2 regions of the Mycobacterium sp. SMC-11 genome follow, and region 2 is predicted to be linked to the other one. Evidence: riboswitches for the same ligand, from Rfam matches in the RefSeq annotation. Region 2 holds a riboswitch; the other holds the start of a gene.
What was found. A riboswitch is a leader RNA that binds a small molecule or an ion and turns the genes downstream of it on or off. The one in region 2 is predicted to bind cobalamin.
Positions count from the first base shown of each region.

Region 1 (5,454 bases), 2.4 Mb from region 2:
GGGTTGAACCGCCGTATTGACGACCATTCACATCCACCACCGGTGTGGTGGGTAGGAACTACTCCCCTTCGCGATCGAAGGTAGGGCAGGTAGGCGGCGTCCAGCTGAACGCCGGCGAGACCCTACTTGAAATGCCGGTGAATGCTCTGCGTTGCAGACGGTTTCGTTCAAGCGCGCGGCGCCCAGTAGGCCAGCATCTCGGCGAACGTCTCGAAAGCCGGTTTCGAAATGCCGTAGGGAGCCTCGAAGTGCAGGCTCAACGGATAGCCCAACTCGGCCACGCCGTCGATGACCCGCTTATACAGATCGAGCATCTGCCGGCGCTTGGCGTCGGGTTCGCTTACGGCCAGAGTCCGGACGAAGGCCTGCTCGGCGGCGACGGTCTCGTTGCCAGGGTCCTGAATCAGCCAATCGACCAGTCCGACCTTGCTCTCCATCCTGGGCACGAAGCCGAACGACAACAGGACCTCGGGCCGGTGATCGCTGACGTTCTTGAAGTCGCGAAGGAATCCGACTATCGCGTCGGAGTAGAGCAGCTGCGTCATCCCGAAGGTGGCGCCGCGGTCACATTTGAAGTCGAAGCGTTCCCGCTCGCCGTCCCGTGTCGGGATGAGGATGACACCCCGGTTGTCGACGAGATCGTCGAATTTCGAGAGCGCGTCGGTGGGTGCGACGCCGCCGCCCTCGCCGTCGTTCAGCGTGCGGGGGACACCGACGAAGATGATTCCGTCGAACCCGACCTGGCGCAGGCCCGCAAGTCGCGTCCGCAGCGCCGACTCGTCGAGGAATGCGGTTACCTGCGTACATAATCCGTGTACGCCGGGCAGTTCGGGGCGGATTATCGACCAGAAGTCGGGGACGTCGAGTTTGGGTTTCATCTCGATCGGCCGATCGTCATCCTCGGGGATCAATCCGGGGATCATGACGTGACCGATCCGGCCCGCGATACCCGCTTGAGCGGATAGCTGCAGGACCTTGTATGCCTCTTCGCGGGCGTGCTCGACCCCGCGATCGGTGTTGGGCGGCACTAGTTCCAGGGCAATGGTGTTCAGCGGCACCAGGGGACTCCGATCAAATTTGAACGGACATGTTGCGCCCCAGAGACGTCTCTGGGGCGCAACATGTCAGGCGGTCACAGGCCGGTGCGGGCTTCCTTAGCCGCGGCAACCATATGGGCCAGCGATGCCGTCACCTCGTCGGGCTTGCGGGTCTTTAGGCCGCAGTCCGGGTTCACCCAGAGGCGTTGGGCCGGAACGGCATCCAGCGCCTCGCGTAGCGACGCGGCCATCTCGTCGGCGCTCGGCACGCGCGGCGAGTGGATGTCGTAGACACCCGGGCCCACCCCGTTGGAGAAGCCGATCGCATTGAGGTCATCGAGCACTTCCATGTGCGAGCGCGCCGCCTCGATCGAGGTGACGTCGGCGTCCAGGTCGGCGATCGCACCGATCACCTCGCCGAACTCCGAATAGCACAGGTGGGTGTGGATCTGCGTCGCGTCGGAGACGCCCGAGGTGGCCATCCGGAACGAACCCACCGCCCAGTCCAGGTAGGCCGCCTTGTCGGCGTCGCGCACCGGCAACAGCTCGCGCAGGGCGGGTTCGTCGACCTGGATCACCGCGATGCCGGCGGCCTCCAGATCCACCGTCTCCTCGCGGATCGCCAGCGCCACTTGGTAGGCGGTGTCGGCCAGCGGTTGGTCGTCGCGGACGAACGACCAGGCCAGGATGGTCACCGGACCGGTGAGCATGCCCTTGACCGGCTTGTCGGTCAGCGACTGGGCGTAGGTGGCCCAGTCGACCGTCATCGGCTTGGGGCGCGTCACGTCGCCGAACAGCACCGGCGGGCGCACGCAGCGACTGCCGTAGGACTGCACCCAGCCGTTGCTGGTGGCGAAGAAGCCCTCCAGCTGCTCGGCGAAGTACTGCACCATGTCGTTGCGTTCCGGCTCGCCGTGCACCAGCACGTCGAGCCCGAGGTTCTCCTGCAACTTGATGACGGCAGCGACCTCCGCCTTCATCCGGTCGGTGTACTGCGCCTCGTCGATCTCCCCGGCCGCCAGCGCGGCGCGGGCCTTGCGGATCTCCACGGTCTGCGGGAACGACCCGATGGTGGTGGTCGGCAGCGGCGGCAGGTGCAGCCGCTCGTCCTGGGCGCTGCGGCGTGCCTCGGCCGAACCGCGCTGGCTGCCGGCCGCCCGGATCTCGGCGATCTGCGCGCGCAACGCCGCATTGTTCAGGCGGGGGTCGGAGGTGCGGGACGCGGCTGCGGCGTTGGACGCCTCGATCTCCGCAGCCACGGCTTCGCGTCCCTCGCGCAGCGCGCGGGCCAAGGTGGCCACCTCGGCCACCTTTTCGGCGCCGAACGCCAGCCAGCTGCGCAGCGCGTCGTCCAGACCCGTCTCGGGCTCCAGCGAGTAGGGCACGTGCAGCGTCGAGCACGACGTCGATACGGCAACGGCCTCCGCTGAACCCAACAGCGACGCCAGCTTGGCCAGGGCGGCCTGCAGGTCGGTGCGCCAGATGTTGCGGCCGTCGACCACGCCGGCGACCAGAACCTTGGAAGCCAGCTCCGGCACGGACGCGATTGCGGTGTTGGGTCCGTAAACCAGGTCGACGCCGATCGCCTCGACCGGGGTGCGGGCCAGCGCCGCCAGCCCGGCCCCGGGGTCACCGAAGTAGGTGGCCACGAAGATCGCCGGCCGCTTGCTCAGCCCGCCGAGGCGCTTGTACACCTGCTCGGCCAGGGCGGGGGCGTCCGCGGAGATGTCGGTCACCAGCACCGGCTCATCGATCTGCACCCATTCGGCGCCGGCGTCGGCCAGCTTGCCCAGCAGCTCGGCGTAGACGTCGGTCAGCTCGTCGAGGCGCGAGATCGGCGCCGGCGCACCGTCGACGGCCTTGCTGAGCAACAGGAACGTGACCGGACCGATGATCACCGGCCGGGCTGCGTTTCCGCCGAAGCCCTGCTCCTTGGCCTCGGCGAGCTCGGAGAGCACCTTGGCGGGGTTGAGCGAGAACGTCGTGTCCGCCCCGATCTCGGGAACGATGTAGTGGTAGTTGGTGTCGAACCACTTCGTCATCTCCAGCGGAGCGATGTCGGCGTTGCCGCGGGCCGCGGCGAAGTAGCGGTCCAACTCGTCGGCGACGCCGGCCACCCGGGCCGGGAGTGCGCCCAGCAGCACCGCGGTGTCGAGCATCTGGTCGTAGTAGGAGAACGTGTTCACCGGTATCGAGTCGAGCCCCGCGGCGGCCAACTGTGCCCAGGTGTCACGGCGCAGGCCGGCGGCCACCTTCTTGAGCTCGTCCTGGTCGATCCGGCCGGCCCAGTAGCTTTCGGTGGCGCGCTTGAGTTCGCGGCGCGGTCCGATTCGTGGTGAGCCGAGAACGGTGGCGGTAAAGGCTTGAACGGTCACGATTTGATCCTTCAATTGACGAGGGTGGGTCAACGCCAGCAGCCGCCCAGCTGATCCGGTCCCGTGCCTATATATAAAGCACTATAACCCTCAAAACCAGACGCCCATTCCGCGAGGCGTTGATCCGCCGGGCGCGGCGCGCCCAGCACAACGGGCAGGTATTCGGACTCGCAGGCGCGCACCGAGGTGCTCCTAGTGGCCGTCGCTTCCCAGTCGGCGGGCGAACCCATGACCAGTGCTTATGACGGCGGTCGTTCCTGCATACCGCTGCGGGACAGTCCCGGATTCTCACCGGGTTCCCTCTCGCGCTCCGCGGAAAACTACGTAAACCGCGGTGCGCTCGATGCCGAAGCCGCCTGGCGGCGACAACGGCAAACCAGTTGCGTGATCGAGGTTACTCGGCTCGACCGGCCGCGAGTGCCTCCGGGATCGGGGTCGGGCCGTCGTTGAACTCGATGGTGCGGCCGATGGTCGACTTGTCGGCCAGGGAGGCAGCGATCACCAACGCGACGTTGCCGCGGGAGACCTGCCCTTTGGCCGTGTCGGGACCGACGGCGATTTCTCCGCTGGCTGGATCCAGGGTTAGCCGGCTGGGCCCCAGCACCGTCCAGTCCAGGTCGCTGGCGCGTAGATGGGCGTCGGCGGCGGCCTTGGCCTGCGCGTACGGATAGAACGGATCGTCTTCGGGAATGCCGTGATCGGGTCCCGCGCCGAAATAGGACACCATCACGAATCGCCGCGCACCGGCTTTCGCGGCGGCGTCGATGCTGCGAATGGCGGCGTCGCGGTCGACGGCGTAGGTGCGTGCCGGGTTTCCGCCACCGGCGCCGGCGGAGAACACCACCGCGTCATGATCGGCAAAGAGCCGGGCCAGGCCGTCGGTGCCGAGCTGTTCGATATCGGCCACCACCGGGACCGCGCCGGTGACCGCGACCTCCTCGGCGTGGTCGGGGTTGCGGAACACCGAGCTGACTTGGTCGCCGCGACTAACGAGGGTGGGGGCCAGCAGCAGGGCGATCTTGCCGTGGCCGCCGACGATCACGATGCGTGCCATGGATTCGACGTTACGCGGGAGCGCGGAATGACCCCCGCTGACGCCGCCCGAGCGCGCCCGTCGACAATCGAAGTAACAAGACCCCGAACCAACTAAGGAGCACCCATGGCTGAAGCCGTCATCGTCGAAGCGGTGCGCGCGCCGATCGGCAAGCGCAACGGCGGACTGTCCGGGGTACACCCGGCCGAACTGTCCGCCCAGGTGCTCAACGGGCTGGTCAACCGGGCCGGCGTGGACCCGGCCCTGGTCGACGACGTGATCTGGGGCTGTGTCATGCAGGCCGGTGAGCAGGCCCTGGACATCGGCCGCACGGCGGTGCTGAGCGCGGGCTGGCCGGAGACGGTGCCCGCGGTGACCGTGGACCGCCAGTGTGGTTCCAGCCAGCAGTCGGTGCACTTCGCCGCCGCCGGTGTGGTCGCCGGACACTACGACGTCGTGGTCGCCGGTGGTGTCGAGTCGATGTCGCGGACCCCGATGGGTTCCTCGCTGGCCAACGGCGGCCGCCCGTACGGGGATTCCTTCAAGGCGCGCTACACCCAGACCCCCAACCAGGGCATCGGAGCGGAGATGATGGCCACCAAGTGGGGCCTGAGCCGCACCGCGCTCGACGAGTTCGCGCTGGCATCGCACGAAAAGGCCGGTGCCGCACAGGACGCCGGCGCCTTCAAGGACGAGATCGTCTCGATCACGGATCCCGAGGGCAACGTCATCAGCGAGGACGAGGGCATCCGCCGCGGTACTACCCTGGAGAAGATGGCCCAGCTCAAGCCCGCTTTCAAGGAGGACGGCGTGATCCACGCCGGTAACTCCAGCCAGATCTCCGACGGCTCGGCGGCGCTGCTGTTCATGTCGGCGGCCAAGGCACGCGAACTGGGCCTGACCCCGCTGGCCCGGGTGCACACCGCGACGCTGGCCGGCGCCGACCCGGTGATGATGCTGTCCGCGCCGATCCCGGCGACCCAGAAGGCGCTGCAGCGCTCCGGCCTGA
Region 1 is NZ_CP176430.1:1,197,632-1,203,085, forward strand. Features, by position in the region: gene ACKY0X_RS05750 (mycobacterial-type methylenetetrahydrofolate reductase) at 168-1,058, opposite strand; gene metE (5-methyltetrahydropteroyltriglutamate--homocysteine S-methyltransferase) at 1,133-3,427, opposite strand; cobalamin riboswitch at 3,548-3,760, opposite strand; gene ACKY0X_RS05760 (SDR family oxidoreductase) at 3,807-4,466, opposite strand; gene ACKY0X_RS05765 (thiolase family protein) at 4,572-5,454, shown strand, end outside.
Region 1: another riboswitch for cobalamin. It lies ahead of metE (5-methyltetrahydropteroyltriglutamate--homocysteine S-methyltransferase); the one in region 2 lies ahead of ACKY0X_RS17195 (PPE domain-containing protein).

Region 2 (5,454 bases):
CCAGGTCGGCAGGCAGCGGACCGTCGTCATCGACTCCGACCGGCTCCGGAGTCAGCCCCAGTGCGCCGAGCAGATCGAGCAGGTTGGGCCACCCCGGATCTTCGACGGCCACCCGGTCACCGGGACGCAGCTGGGCGCAGAGCACCCGCTCGATTGCGTCCAGGGCGCCGGAGGTGACCGCCAGATGGTCGGCCGGCACACCGTCGGCGGCCAGCTCGGCCGCGGCGTGCTCGGCCAGCGCCGGCGTGATCGCCGGATGCCCGTAGAGCACAACAGGTGCCGACGCAGCGGTGACGACCGGCAGCAGCGCCGGGTTGGGGTTTCCGGTGGACAAGTCCCGCACGTCCGGCGGCACGGCCAGTCCGCGCAGCGAGCGCGGTGTGGTCGCCGGCCGATCGCGCACCCGGGTGCCACGGCGGCCGGAGCTTTCGACCGCGCCGCGGTCGCGCAACAGCCGGTAGGCGGCGGCGACGGTGTTCGGGTTCACCCCGAGTTGCTGGGCCAACCCGCGAATCGGCGGCAGTGCAGCCCCGGGCGCCAACGCGCCGCGCGCGATGCCCTCCTCGACGCTGGCCGCGATGGCCTCGGCTCCCCCACCGGTAATGCTGTATTGTACTGACACATCTCTCATATTGCACTAGTACATTAATGGAGGCAACCCCGTGTCCTATGCGCCGACGCCCCAGACCACCCCCACCCGGTATCGGGAACGGGCCCGCTACGACCGCCACACCGTGCACCGCATCCTGGACGAGGCGCTGATCTGCCACCTGGGATACGCCCGCGACGGCCATCCGGTGGTGCTGCCGACCACACACGCCCGGGTCGACGAGACGCTGTATCTGCACGGCTCCACCGGCAGCGGCCCGGTGCTGGCCGCCGGCCCAGGCGGTCTGCCGGTCTGCGTCACCGCCACCCTGGTCGACGGGCTGGTGCTGGCCCGCTCGGCGCTGCACCATTCGATGGCCTACCGCTCGGTGGTTGTCATCGGCGCCGCCCGCCTGGTCGACGACGAAGCCGAGAAGCGGCTCGGGCTGAACGCACTGCTCGATCACGTCGCACCCGGTCGGGCCGCCGACGCCCGGCCGCCCAACCGCCGGGAACTGGCGGCCACGGCGGTGCTGGCGCTCGACCTGGTGAAGGTGTCCGCCTCGGTGCGCGACGGTGGACCCAACGACGAACCCGAGGACGTCGCCTTGCCGCACTGGGCGGGCGTGGTTCCGCTGCGAATGGTCGCCGGGCGCCCGGAGCCGGCCGCCGACCTCGACCCGGCGATCGCGCTGCCGCCTTACCTGGAGTCTTACCGCAGACCGCGCTGATACTCCGGCATCCAGGTGCCCGGCGTCATGGGAGTGGTGGCACCTCCGCCGAAAGCGTCGGCCGCCAGGGCGGTGAGTCCGCTCGGCAGCACGGCATCCGAGGCGTCTTCCAGATCCATGTATTCGTACCCGCGGCCGAGCATGTCGGCCTTTGCGCGCCGACGCCGGCGGGCCTTGACCTGCTCCTCGGCGACCACGGCCTCCACGGGCGCCGCGGCGGCCTCGGGCTCCGGGGCCTTGCGTCGGCGCGCGCTGGTGCCCGCGGCCCGGCGGGCCTGTTGGCTCGCGCCGGCGACCAGATACATCGCGGCCAGGCTGTCCCCCGGGGACAGCGGCGGCGCGGGCGGCGGAGGGGGCGCCGGCGGCGCTGCGGGCGGCACCGGTGCAAGAGCGGGGGCCGGGGCGGGGGCCGGAGACGGAGCGGGAACCGGCGGCGTCGGAGCGACCGTCAGCCCGGCGAACGGCGGGGGCATGACCGGAACCACCGGAACCGGAACCGCATGCAGCGCGGCCAGGCCGGACAACCCCGCCAAGCCGGCCAGCGGTGCCGCGGCCAGTGGCGCCAATGCGGCGGTCAGCATCGGCAGCACCACCGGAATCAGCACCAGAGCCTGCTCCAGCAGCGTCTTGAGCAGCGCGACCACGTCGGTGATGATCGTGCCGACCGCCTCCACCGCAGTGAACATCAGCGTGAACGCGATGGTGCTGGGGTTACCGGAGGCGAACGCCGCCGCGATGTCGGCGCCGATGAAGGCGAATGTCTGCGACAGGTAGGCGGCGAACGAGCCGAAGTCCATCGGATAGCCGATCGCGAACGCGAGGTTGTACGGACTCAGGAAGCTCAGCGGGTTGCCCAGGACCGGCAGCCAGGGGTCGAACCCGCCGAACATCGACTGGAAGAACGGGTTGCTCGCCAGCTCATCGATCATCGGCTGCAGCACCTTGTTGTAAAAGTCGGTGTAGCCGCTGTTCTGCAGCCATTCCATGATCTCGTTCTGTCGATCCGGCGGCAGCTGCGGCTGGCTGGCATCCGCGGACTGCGCTTTGGCGATCTGTGGCGCTGCCGACGTCTGCGGGCTCGACGCCACCGCGGTGCCCGCGACGGCCTGATAGGTGGCCATCACGGTGGCGGCCTGCAACCACATCCGGCCGTAGTCGGCCTCATTGAGCGTGATCGGGATGGTGTTGACACCGAAGAAGTTGGTGGCCACCAGCACCGCGTGCGTGGCGTGATTGGCGGCCAGCTCACCCAGCGTCGGCATCGCGGCCAGTGCGGTGCTGTAGGCGGTGGCCGCGGCCTGCTGGGCGGTGGCGGTCAGGGTACTGGTAACGCCGGCCTGGATCAGCCACGCCAGATACGGCAGATTCGCCGCCACATACGCCTCGGCGCTAGGACCCTGCCACGCCCCGGCCTGCACCGCCCCCAGTAGCGCCGTCAACTCGTCGGCGACCGCACTGTATTCGGCGCTCAGCGTGCTCCATGCGGCTGCCGACGCCAACAGCGGACCCGCCCCCGGGCCCGCCGACAGCAAGCTCGAGTGGACTTCGGGTGGAGACGCGATCCAGATGGGCGCGGTCACGGTCGTCAGCTCTCTCGGGTTACCCGCCCCGAATCGGAGGTTGCGACGACGTGCGTGTCTGGCTCTCGGGTGAGGTCACTCCCCCGATCACAGTGGCGGGACCGCTCCGGAATTGAAGCTTCGCACCGGATTCCTACATCGTCATCGCCTTACCGGCGAATTGTCGCACGTTGAGCGTCGCCGGCACCCCCGAGTGGGAAATCCACGACGACTCCGTCGGCGTGTCCGTCGGGAGATCCCCACTCGGCGGGGCCGAGGCGGCAGGGAGCCGCCCGACCTCAGTCCTTGGCGTCGATCGCGGCGTTCAGCGTCGCGCTGGGCCGCATGACCGCCGAGGTCAGGTCGTGGTCGGGCGCGTAGTAGCCGCCGATGTCCACCGCCTTGCCCTGCACCACATTGAGCTCGCCCAAGATGACGTCCTCGTTCTTGGCCAGCGTGTTTGCCAGCCCCGCGAAGTGCTTGGCCAGCTCGACGTCCTCGGTCTGCGCGGCAAGCTCCTCCGCCCAGTGCTTGGCCAAGTAATACTGGCTGCCGCGGTTGTCGAGTTCACCGGTCTTGCGCGACGGGCTCTGGTTGGCGTCCAGCAGCTTGCCGATCGCCGAGTCCAGCGTCTCACCCAGGATCTTGGCGTGGACATTGCCGGTCTTGGCGCCCAGGTCGTCGAAGCTGGCACCCAGCGCCAGGAACTCACCGAGCGAGTCCCAGCGCAGGTGGTTCTCCTCCACCAGCTGCTTGACGTGCTTGGGGGCCGAACCGCCCGCGCCCGTCTCGTACATGCCGCCGCCGGCCATCAGCGGCACGATCGACAGCATCTTGGCGCTGGTGCCCAGCTCCAGGATCGGGAACAGGTCGGTGAGGTAGTCGCGCAGGATGTTGCCGGTCGCGGCGATGGTGTCCTGCCCGCGGATCAGCCGCTCCAGCGTGTAGCGCATGGCCCACACCTGCGGCATGATCTGGATCTCCAGGCCTTCAGTGTCATGCTCTTTCAGGTAGGCCTTGACCTTCTTGCGCAGCTCCGCCTCGTGCGGACGCTCGGTGTCCAGCCAGAACACCACGGTCATGCCCGACGCCCGTGCCCGCTGGACAGCCAGCTTCACCCAGTCCTGGATGGCGGCGTCGGTCACGGTGCACAGCCGCCAGATGTCGCCGGCCTCCACCTTCTGGGTCAGCAGCACCTCGCCGGTGGCCAGGTCCACGATGTCGGCGACGCCGGCCTCGGGAACCTCGAAGGTCTTGTCGTGGCTGCCGTATTCTTCGGCCTTCTGCGCCATCAGCCCGACGTTGGGAACGGTGCCCATGGTGGCCGGGTCGAACTGGCCGTGGGTCTTGCAGAAGTTGATCAGCTCCTGGTAGATCCGCGCAAACGTCGATTCGGGGTTGACGGCCTTGGTGTCCTTCTGCCGCCCGTCGGCGCCGTACATCTTGCCGCCGGCCCGGATCATGGCCGGCATCGAGGCGTCCACGATCACATCCGACGGCGAGTGGAAGTTGGTGATGCCGTTGGCCGAGTCCACCATCGCCAGCTCGGGACGGTGCTCGTGGCAGGCGTGCATGTCCTCGATGACCTCCTCACGCTGGGAGGCCGGCAGGGTCTCGATCTTGTTGTAGAGGTCAACCAGACCGTTGTTGACGTTGACGCCCAAGTCGTCAAAGAGCTTCTGGTGCTTGGCGAATGCGTCCTTGTAGAACACCTTGATGGCGTGGCCGAACACGATCGGGTGGCTGACCTTCATCATGGTCGCCTTGACGTGCAGCGAGAACATCACGCCGGTCTTGCGGGCGTCCTCCATCTGCTCTTCGTAGAACTCGCGCAGCGCCTTGACGCTCATGAACATCGAGTCGATGACCGTGCCGTCCAGCAAAGCCACCTTCTCCTTGAGCACAATCGTCTTGCCGCTCTTGGTAGTCAGCTGCATCTTGACGTCGCGGTCGCGGTCCAGCGTCATCGACTTCTCACCGTGGTAGAAGTCGCCGTGGCGCATCGTCGCCACGTGGGTGCGCGAGGCCTGTGACCACTCGCCCATGCTGTGCGGGTGCTTGCGCGCGTACTCCTTGACCGCCTTGGGCGCGCGACGGTCCGAGTTGCCTTCCCGCAGTACCGGGTTCACCGCACTGCCCAGGCACTTCGCGTAGCGGTCGTGAATGTCGCGCTCAGAGTCGGTCTTGGGGTCCTCGGGGTAGTCGGGCAACTTGTAGCCCTTGCCCTGCAGCTCCTTGATGGCGGAAACGAGCTGCGGCACCGAGGCACTGATGTTGGGCAGCTTGATGATCGTGGTGTCGGGCAGCTGGGTCAGCCGGCCGAGTTCGGCCAGGTTGTCCGGCACCCGCTGATCTTCGGTCAGGCAGTCGGGGAATGCGGCAAGGATGCGGGCCGCAAGCGAGATGTCACTGGCTTGGACGTCGATTCCCGCGGGCCCGGTGAAGGCCTGCACGATCGGCAGGAACGAGTACGTCGCCAGCAGCGGCGCCTCGTCGGTCAGCGTGTAGATGATGGTCGGCTGGTCGGCGCACATGGCTGTTCTCCCGGCGTCAGGGGCTTAGGTGTTCGATTGTCC
Region 2 is NZ_CP176430.1:3,607,371-3,612,824, forward strand. Features, by position in the region: gene ACKY0X_RS17185 (aminotransferase class I/II-fold pyridoxal phosphate-dependent enzyme) at 1-622, opposite strand, end outside; gene ACKY0X_RS17190 (pyridoxamine 5'-phosphate oxidase family protein) at 663-1,319, shown strand; gene ACKY0X_RS17195 (PPE domain-containing protein) at 1,301-2,899, opposite strand; cobalamin riboswitch at 2,933-3,085, opposite strand; gene ACKY0X_RS17200 (NADP-dependent isocitrate dehydrogenase) at 3,178-5,412, opposite strand.